Regions from separate parts of the Klebsiella quasivariicola genome, predicted to be linked through region 2. Evidence: predicted binding sites of a transcription regulator. Region 2 holds the regulator's gene; each other region holds the start of a gene.
The links. Region 2 encodes CRP, which controls carbon source genes, mostly activating them, when cyclic AMP is high. Its sites were predicted from a motif close to ATGTGANNNNNNTCACAT; they were not measured.
Positions count from the first base shown of each region.

Region 1: the regulator CRP is predicted to act here: its motif matches at 1,751-1,768, upstream of epd (erythrose-4-phosphate dehydrogenase).
Region 3: the regulator CRP is predicted to act here: its motif matches at 1,828-1,845, upstream of B8P98_RS25925 (YjcB family protein).

Region 1 covers NZ_CP022823.1:786,508-789,790, forward strand. Annotated here, with positions in the region: gene tkt (transketolase) at 1-1,578, shown strand, start outside; gene epd (erythrose-4-phosphate dehydrogenase) at 1,963-2,991, shown strand; gene pgk (phosphoglycerate kinase) at 3,031-3,283, shown strand, end outside.
Region 2 covers NZ_CP022823.1:406,428-409,710, forward strand. Annotated here, with positions in the region: gene B8P98_RS01925 (YccS/YhfK family putative transporter) at 1-1,191, opposite strand, end outside; gene crp (cAMP-activated global transcriptional regulator CRP) at 1,243-1,875, opposite strand; gene B8P98_RS01940 (OsmC family protein) at 2,182-2,586, shown strand; gene B8P98_RS01945 (phosphoribulokinase) at 2,642-3,283, opposite strand, start outside.
Region 3 covers NZ_CP022823.1:5,149,220-5,152,502, forward strand. Annotated here, with positions in the region: gene B8P98_RS25920 (EAL domain-containing protein) at 1-1,463, opposite strand, end outside; gene B8P98_RS25925 (YjcB family protein) at 1,970-2,248, shown strand; gene B8P98_RS25930 (ABC transporter permease) at 2,295-3,152, opposite strand; gene B8P98_RS25935 (ABC transporter permease) at 3,149-3,283, opposite strand, start outside.

The DNA of each region.
Region 1 (3,283 bases), 380 kb from region 2:
CGTCCGGGCCACGACATCGTTGACCACTACACCTACGCCTTTATGGGCGACGGCTGCATGATGGAAGGCATTTCTCACGAAGTGTGCTCCCTGGCCGGTACCCTGAAACTGGGCAAACTGGTGGCGTTCTATGATGACAACGGCATCTCCATCGACGGCCACGTTGAAGGCTGGTTCACCGACGATACCGCGAAACGTTTTGAAGCCTACGGCTGGCACGTGGTGCGCGGCGTGGACGGTCACGACGCTGACGCCATCAAACGCGCGGTAGAAGAAGCGCGTGCGGTCACCGATAAACCGTCCCTGCTGATGTGCAAAACCATCATCGGCTTCGGTTCGCCGAACAAAGCAGGCACCCATGATTCCCACGGTGCGCCGCTGGGCGACGCGGAAATCGCGCTGACCCGCGAAGCGCTGGGCTGGAAATACGCGCCGTTTGAAATCCCGTCTGAGATCTATGCCCAGTGGGATGCGAAAGAGGCAGGCCAGGCGAAAGAAGCCGCATGGAACGAGAAGTTTGCGGCTTACGCCAAAGCCTTCCCGCAGGAAGCGGCCGAATTCACCCGTCGTATGAAAGGTGAGATGCCGTCTGACTTCGACGCCAAAGCTAACGAGTTCATCGCGAAGCTGCAGGCCAACCCGGCGAAAATCGCCAGCCGTAAAGCCTCTCAGAACGCCATCGAAGCCTTCGGCCCGCTGCTGCCGGAATTCCTCGGCGGTTCTGCCGACCTGGCGCCGTCCAACCTGACCCTGTGGTCTGGCTCTAAGCCGATCAACGAAGACACCGCGGGTAACTACATTCATTACGGCGTACGCGAGTTCGGTATGACCGCTATCGCCAACGGTATCGCGCTGCACGGCGGTTTCCTGCCGTACACCTCCACCTTCCTGATGTTCGTCGAGTATGCGCGTAACGCGGTACGTATGGCGGCGCTGATGAAACAGCGTCAGGTGATGGTCTACACCCACGACTCCATCGGTCTGGGCGAAGACGGCCCGACTCACCAGCCGGTAGAGCAGGTGGCTTCCCTGCGTGTGACCCCGAACATGTCCACCTGGCGTCCGTGTGACCAGGTGGAATCCGCGATTGCGTGGAAATATGGCGTGGAGCGTCAGGACGGCCCGACCGCGCTGATTCTCTCCCGTCAGAACCTGGCGCAGCAGGAGCGTACCGCAGAGCAGCTGGCAAACGCGGCCCGCGGCGGGTATGTGCTGAAAGATTGCGCCGGCCAGCCGGAACTGATCTTCATCGCCACCGGTTCTGAAGTTGAGCTGGCAGTGGCCGCGTGGGACAAACTGACTGCCGAAGGCGTGAAGGCGCGCGTGGTTTCCATGCCGTCTACCGACGCATTCGACAAGCAGGATGCGGCCTACCGTGAATCCGTACTGCCGAAAGCCGTTTCTGCGCGCGTTGCTGTGGAAGCCGGTATTGCGGACTACTGGTTCAAATACGTTGGCCTGAATGGCGCCATCGTTGGCATGACCACCTTCGGTGAGTCTGCGCCGGCTGAGCAGCTGTTCGAGGAGTTCGGCTTCACCGTCGACAACGTGGTCGCTAAAGCGAAAGCGCTGCTGTAATTGCTGGTACGGTGCGGGCTGATGCCCTCACCCCAACCCTCTCCCACAGGAGAGGGGCAAACACCAAAAACGGTAACCCCTGGGTTACCGTTTTTCTGTTACCTCGCACCCGGCTTTTTTGTATCGGCTATTCCTGAATCATGTAATGTACTTGTAAATTATTCCAGCGAAAATGTGATGTGAGTCATATAGCTGGTTTATTGCACTGGACAAACATTCCTTTTATTCCTCGTTTCGCTTATTCTAGCTGAAGCGTTTCAGTCGTTTAAATGTTCGACAATTAATCAATCAGTCGCAGTTTGCAGCTGGTAAGGTTCCCCTCAGAGCGTTGCTGGATTACTCTGTCAGCCACCTCTATAACAGGGACAGCCTTGCAGGAGATCTATGACCATTCGCATCGCGATTAATGGCTTCGGTCGCATTGGACGCAACGTGGTTCGTGCTCTATATGAATCCGGGCGTCGTGCGGAAATCACCGTGGTGGCAATCAATGAACTGGCGGATGCTGCGGGCATCGCGCATTTGTTGAAATATGACACCAGCCATGGCCGTTTCGCCTGGGATGTCCGTCAGGAGCGCGAGCAGCTGTTTGTTGGTGATGATGCCATCCGTCTGCTGCATGAGCCGACCATTGCGGCGCTGCCCTGGCGCGAGCTGGCGGTAGACGTAGTGCTTGACTGCACCGGCGTTTACGGGAGCCGTGAGCACGGTGAAGCGCACCTGCAGGCGGGGGCGAAGAAAGTGCTCTTTTCCCACCCCGGCGGTAACGACCTCGACGCGACGGTGGTCTATGGCGTCAATCAGGATGAACTCCGCGCCGAGCACCGCATTGTCTCCAACGCCTCCTGCACCACCAACTGCATTATTCCGATCATTAAACTGTTAGATGATGCCTATGGCATCGAGTCCGGCACCGTCACCACCATTCACTCGGCGATGCATGACCAGCAGGTGATTGACGCCTACCATCCGGATCTACGGCGTACCCGCGCGGCCAGCCAGTCGATCATTCCGGTGGATACCAAACTGGCGGCAGGGATAACGCGTATTTTCCCGCAGTTTAACGACCGTTTTGAAGCGATTGCCGTGCGGGTACCGACGATAAACGTGACGGCAATTGACCTGAGCGTGACGGTAAAAAAACCGGTAAAAGCATGTGAAGTCAACCAGTTGCTGCAAAAAGCAGCACAAGGTGCATTTCATGGTATAGTTGACTATACGGAATTACCGTTGGTCTCGACAGATTTTAACCACGATCCGCACAGTGCCATCGTCGATGGCACGCAAACCCGGGTCAGTGGCGCGCATCTGATCAAAACGCTGGTCTGGTGCGATAACGAATGGGGCTTTGCTAACCGAATGCTCGACACGACGTTAGCGATGGCGGCTATTGGTTTCAGGTTCGACGCATAAACGTCGACAAAACTTTATGAATCAACGAGAGGATTCACCATGTCTGTAATTAAGATGACCGATCTGGATCTGGCTGGTAAACGCGTTTTTATCCGTGCGGATCTGAACGTACCAGTTAAAGACGGGAAAGTAACCAGCGACGCACGTATCCGTGCCTCTCTGCCGACCATTGAACTGGCGCTGAAGCAGGGCGCGAAAGTCATGGTTACTTCTCACCTGGGTCGTCCGACCGAAGGCGAGTACAACGAAGAATTCTCTCTGCTGCCGGTTGTTAATTACCTGAAAGACAAAC
Region 2 (3,283 bases):
GAGTACGGTCATCAGGATCCAGTAGGGCTTCGGCAAATGCAGGGCGTTACCCATCAGGCTGGCGATGCTCAGCATCACGCTGATGCGGGCGGCATTGCGCAGTGCGGGTGATTTCAGCGACAGATAGTTCTTTAGCGCGGGAAACAGCGGTAAACGACGCTCTTTGTCGGCCATCAGATCCCGGGCATACAGGGGGCGCTGGGTATGCAGCACCCGGGCGATGCGGCTGAAGTGCCAGGCGCAGAAGTGGCCGACCGGGTTATCCGGATGTTGCCTGGCGATCTTTTCCAGAGCCTCGATCTGTTTATCCATTTGAAAGCGCTGCGGGAAGCGATGATAGAGCATGTCATCCGCCAGCACCCGCAGGCGGGCGGCGACGGTTTGCGCATTCCAGCGGATCACCGCTTCGGCATGGCTGCGTTCCACCAGCTTTTGCACCTCTTCCGGCTGATGCAGGCTAACCGAAATATGCTCCTGCAGATCCAGCCCCATCTGGAACGCCCGCAGCAGGCGCTTGTGGTCGTTACGCTGGTTGGCGGCCAACATATGCATCTGCTGATAGCACTGGGTGATCAAATCGACCACCTTCTGCTGACGGGTGAGCAGCGGCGGCAGGGAGGTCGTCGGATCGGTATGCTGGGTCAACAGACTGTATTTGGCTTCACAATAGTCGGCCAGCTCCCGGTAAAGCAGGCTGAGCGACTCCCGCAGCGGCTGTTCGCGCCACAGCCAAAACCAGAACCAGTTAAACACGCCGTACCACAGCGTACCGAAGGCGTAGATTAGCAGCGGCTCCCAGATGGGCATATTGCCCGCCAGGCTCAGGGTAAAGATGGCGGCGATCAGCGATGCGGGCAGCAGACGCGCATGCAGCGAACTGATTTCCGCAGTGACGCCAAGCAAAAGCGCCAGACCGCTAAGGATAAGCGGCAGGGGAATCGCCTGGGCGAGCAGCAACTGTACCACCAGGCTGCATCCGGCAAACAGGCAGCCGCCGATAATCAGGCGTTTGAAAAAGCGCTTATGCGGGGTATCAAGACCGGCAATATTGCAGCAGGCGGGGACTAAGGAAAACAGCAGTCCCTGCTGGAGATGGCCGAGCAGAAGACCGATGGCCACAGGCAGACACAGCACCAGCGTTTGCCGCAGTGCATAGTTGACTTCCGGGTGGTAAATCAGCCTGCGCCACATGAGGGAAAAACAAAAACGGCGTACTGCAGGAGCAATACGCCGCTTAGCAACTTAACGGGTGCCGTAGACGACGATGGTTTTACCGTGGGCGGAAATCAGGTTCTGATCTTCCAGCATTTTCAAAATACGGCCAACCGTTTCACGAGAGCAGCCGACGATCTGACCAATTTCCTGACGGGTAATTTTAATTTGCATACCGTCCGGGTGGGTCATGGCATCCGGTTGCTTCGCCAGGTTCAGCAGCGTCTGGGCGATACGGCCCGTCACGTCGAGGAAGGCGAGGTTGCCCACTTTCTCAGACGTGACCTGCAGACGGCGAGCCATTTGCGAAGAGAGACGCATCAGAATGTCCGGGTTAACCTGGATCAGCTGACGGAATTTCTTATAAGAGATTTCGGCCACTTCACATGCGGTTTTCGCCCGTACCCAGGCGCTACGCTCCTGACCCTCTTCAAACAGGCCTAATTCACCGATGAAATCGCCCTGGTTGAGGTAGGAGAGGATCATCTCTTTACCTTCTTCATCCTTGATGAGTACAGCCACGGAGCCTTTAACGATGTAGTACAGCGTTTCTGCTTTCTCACCCTGGTGGATCAGCGTGCTTTTTGATGGGTACTTATGAATGTGGCAATGAGACAAGAACCATTCAAGGGTAGGGTCTGTTTGCGGTTTGCCAAGCACCATGCGCGGTTATCCTCTGTTATAAGCTATCTCCGGGCGCCGACACTACACGGCGTCCGGGCATGCAATCGTATTGTTTCCCTATACCTGGGAAGCTGGCTGATGATTTTTCGACAGCCCGTAATGTGAACTCCTCTGCATACATGCAGTACATCAATGTAATACTGTAGCATCCAGACTGTTTTAGCATAGCTTTCGCCGCATGTCTCCTGGTGTCTCGCTTCAGCATGACGCAGGTCGCCTTCCGTTGCGAGAATTGTTATGTGCGCGTAATCTGACAGGAATATTGCGATACTGGAGTTAAATTTTATGCAAGCGCGTGTGAAATGGGTAGAAGGGTTAACCTTTATCGGGGAGTCCGCATCGGGACACCAGATTCTGATGGATGGCAACTCCGGGGATAAGGCTCCCAGCCCGATGGAGATGGTGCTAATGGCGGCGGGCGGTTGCAGCGCGATCGATGTGGTCTCCATATTGCAAAAAGGTCGCCACGACGTGACCAACTGCGAAGTGAAGCTGACCTCTGAGCGCCGCGAAGAGGCGCCGCGTCTGTTCACGCATATTAATCTGCACTTTATCGTGACCGGTAAGGCGCTGAAAGATGCCGCCGTCTCCCGGGCAGTGGATCTGTCGGCAGAGAAATACTGCTCGGTGGCGCTGATGCTGGAAAAAGCGGTGAAGATCACCCACTCCTATGAAGTGATCGAGGCATAGTCTTTGCCTGCTGTTGTATCAAATCTCAACCCCGGCCTGACCGGGGTTTTTTCGGTTAGCCGATCTTACGACCTTCCATCAGGCGCTCGACCAGCGGCGTCATGATAAGCTCCATCGCCAGCCCCATTTTACCGCCCGGCACCACCAGGGTGTTCATGTGCGAGATAAACGACCCCTGCAGCATCGCCAGCAGCCACGGGAAGTCGATATTCTGCAGATTGCGGAAATGGATCACCACAAAGCTCTCGTCCAGCGAGGGGATCGCTTTGGCGGCAAACGGGTTGGAGGTATCCACCGTCGGCACGCGCTGAAAGTTGATATGGGTACGGGAAAATTGCGGCGTAATGAAGTTGATGTAGTCTTCCATCGAGCGGACGACCGAGTCCATCACCGCCTCGCGGGAGTGGCCGCGCTCGCTGGTGTCGCGAATTAGCTTTTGGATCCACTCGAGGTTAACGATAGGCACCACGCCGACCAGCAGGTCGACCTGGCTGGCCACATCATGTTGCGGTGTGACAACCCCGCCGTGCAGCCCCTCATAGAACAGCACATCCGTCGGCTCTGGCAGCGGCTGCCAGGGAGTGAAGGTCCCCGGCACCTGATTCCACGGTACGGCTTCGTCATAGGTGTGCAGGTATTTCCGCGACTGGCCTTTTCCGTGGCGGCCATAGTCGACAAAGGTCTGCTCCAGCAGGCC
Region 3 (3,283 bases), 800 kb from region 2:
CTTACCTGTTCCGGCGTCTCCACCCCCTCCGCGATAGTCTTTAAACGCAGCCCGCGCGCCATCTCGATGATGTGTTCTGCGATCAGATGACTGGTGTTGTTGGTGGTCAGCGTATCCACGAAGGTTTTATCGATTTTGAGGATATCGACGTTCAGGGCATGCAGATTATGCAGATTGGAGTAGCCGGTGCCGAAATCATCGATCGCAATTTCGTAGCCAGCTTCGCGGAACGCCTGGATCACCGGCGTGGTTTTCGCCACGTCGATAAACCCGCGCTCGGTCACTTCGATTTTGATCTGCCCAATGCACACCGCATAGCTTTGCGCTTTCTCACTAATCTGTGAAATGAGCCGCGCCGAATGGAAATCTGAAGCAGAGAGATTGATCGCCACGTACAGCTGCGGATGGCTGGCCAGAAACTCCCCCATTTCATAAAACAGTTCGTCCACCACATAGTCCGTGATCTGGGCGATCATGCCTTCATTTTCCGCCAGCGGGATAAACTCCGCCGGATTCATCACCGGGCCGTCAAACCCCGGCCAGCGCAGCAGCGCTTCCGCGCCGACGCAGCGGTTATTTTTAATATCGATAATCGGCTGGTAGTGCAGGCGCAACTGGCGGCAGCTCAGGGCCCGCTGCAGCATATTGCGCGGCGAATGATATTGCCGACGGGTACGCGACCACACCAACACCAGCAAAATACTGCAAATGATCCCCAGCGGCAGCGTCAGGCTGACCTGGTTACAGAAGTTGTGGTAGTAGCTGGCCCGCGAGGTAGACATGATGACCGCGATCGGCCGGATAGCGGAGCGGGCAATCGTGTAAACCCGACCATGTTGATGAAAAAATGTATCGCCTTCGCGAATTAGCCTCTGGAGTTCCGCGGGCTCAACATTATTACTCAGCGAGAAAAAGAGGTTAGTTTTAGTATCGAAAACGCCATAGGCCAAATCGCGATCGCTGGCGATCACTGAGCTATACGAGTAGGGGTTGACCACCACCACATAGGGCCCCTTCTGCATATAGTTCATGGCAAAGCCCGGGTAAAACGGCGTATCCCGATAGTAATAAATCGCCACGTCCGGCTTTTTGGTGTAATTCGCTGCCGGCATCCGCCAGCCGGTCTCTGGATGAACGGACGTCGAGCAGATAAAGCGCTGGCCATTGGCGTAGATCAGATCTTCCACATACAGCAGACCGCGCACGATATGCAGTAAATAACGCTGGTGATCCGCTGAACACAGTTCACCACGATACTCGCTGGCTTTTGCCCGTGCCTGATCCGCTTCCCGGATGACCATTTCCGTTTTTTGCAGCGCCAGTTGCGAAAATGAGTGTAATTGATCAATGGTTTCGGCTTTCGCCCGGATCTGGGCAAACCACAGTGCCAGCACCACCGGCAATAAAATAACCAACCCCATTCCGACGAGTCTTAGCGCCTTATGCGGCGCACTGTCACCCATTTACGCTTACATCCATGCGATATGCCTTAATTAAGGTAGCCCGAACACGTTAGCAATCGCGACTGCGATAGACATCAGCAGATATCTGCCAGCCCTTCAGGGCGTCAGCTTTTCAGCTGGTGGTGTTGAATAATACTTATTTATCAGGTATTCGAAAGATATTCTCGTCAGATTAAGAATAGACGCGCATCTGACTCGGTTTCTCCGTGTAATAAACAGGAACTGGTAATAAAACCCGCAGAATAATAATCATTAGCAAGAGAAGAAAATAAGGATCCGGACTTTACGGAACGATATCCACACAAATAACAGGCTTATTAAGCGCAGCGAAAGCTCATTTTTTGGCTGGTGAATAAAGCGACAAGTGTGATATAGTTCACACAAGTTGATGAAACAGAAATGACGTTTCATCACTCTCTCGTTTGCCAGTTGAGACCAGAGCGCTATGCCATCGTCAGTCGCGCCAGGTCATCTATGGCTCCCCGACTTTCTTTGAGGATAGGTAAATGGCCATTACTACCAGTGTTGTTTTATTGCGCTGGCCCCTGGTGAGCGCAGTACTGATGTTTCTCGCCAGCTCACTGAATATTCAGCTTCGCAAAAGCGATTATGCCGGTCTGGCGGTGATCTGTAGCTGCCTCGGCCTGGCCGCCGCCTGCTGGTTCGCCACCGGTTTGCTGGGCATCACCCTGCTCGATATTGCCAAAATCTGGGGCAATATCAAAGATGTGATGATTGAAGTCATGAGTCAGACGCCGCCAGAATGGCCAATGATGATGACCTGAGCGTAAAAAGCTTCCCACCGGGAAGCTTTTTCGTTTTTTATACGCCCTACTTCCCCAGTTTTGCCATCATCTCCGGACGCATAAATTTATGGATCACCGCCATAAAGAGCAGCGACGGCACCAGCAAAATCAGCGCGGTAATCGACGATACCTGATAGTTACCCGACATGCTGGCGTTATAGAGCAGTAGCGGCAGCGTAGTGATATCCGGCGCGCCGACGAAAAAGGTGCCGGTAAACTCATCCAGCGACTCCAGAAAAACAAAGATGCTGGCGGCAACGATCCCCGGCGCCGCCTGCGGCAGCACAATGTGCCAGAAGGTATACACCGGCCCGGCGCCAAGGTTACGCGATGCCCGCGCCAACAGCGGGTCGATAGACGAAAAGGCTGCTACACAAATCCACACCGAGTACATCAGGCCGTGCACGCTATGCACCAAAACCACCCCCGCGATACTGCCGTTCAATCCCCACTGATAAAACAAACGGGCAATGTTCATGTATACCGTCAGATTGGGAAAGGCCTGCGGGATGAGAAACAACAGCATAAACAGCACCCGTAGCGGCATTTTCCGCCGGGAAAGCGCATAGCCGGCAGGTACGGAAATCAGCAAACAGACCCCCACCGATAGCAGAGCGATCAGCACGCTGGTTAACAGCGAGCTGGAGACATCGCTGTACGGATTGAAGACCTGATACCAGTACTTCAGACCCCACTGGCTGGGCAGAGAATGGGGAAAATACCAGCTTTCCGCTACGGTCCAGATCAACAGGTTCAGCAGCGGACCAAACATCGCCAGCAGCATAAACAACAGCAGCAGGGTCTGCAGCACCGGGCTGGCGCGCACTTTACGGCGTCCTTTCACCCACCATGTCGGGGAGAAGGCGAGGCTCAGCGCTTTCATGATTCACCGCCTTTTTGCTGCAGGCTGTGGCGCAGGTAAAACCACGACAGCGCACCGCAGATCGCCAGCGACACCACGCCAAGCGCATTCGCCACCGCGTAATCACCGTAGGAATTAACGCGAAACGCCAT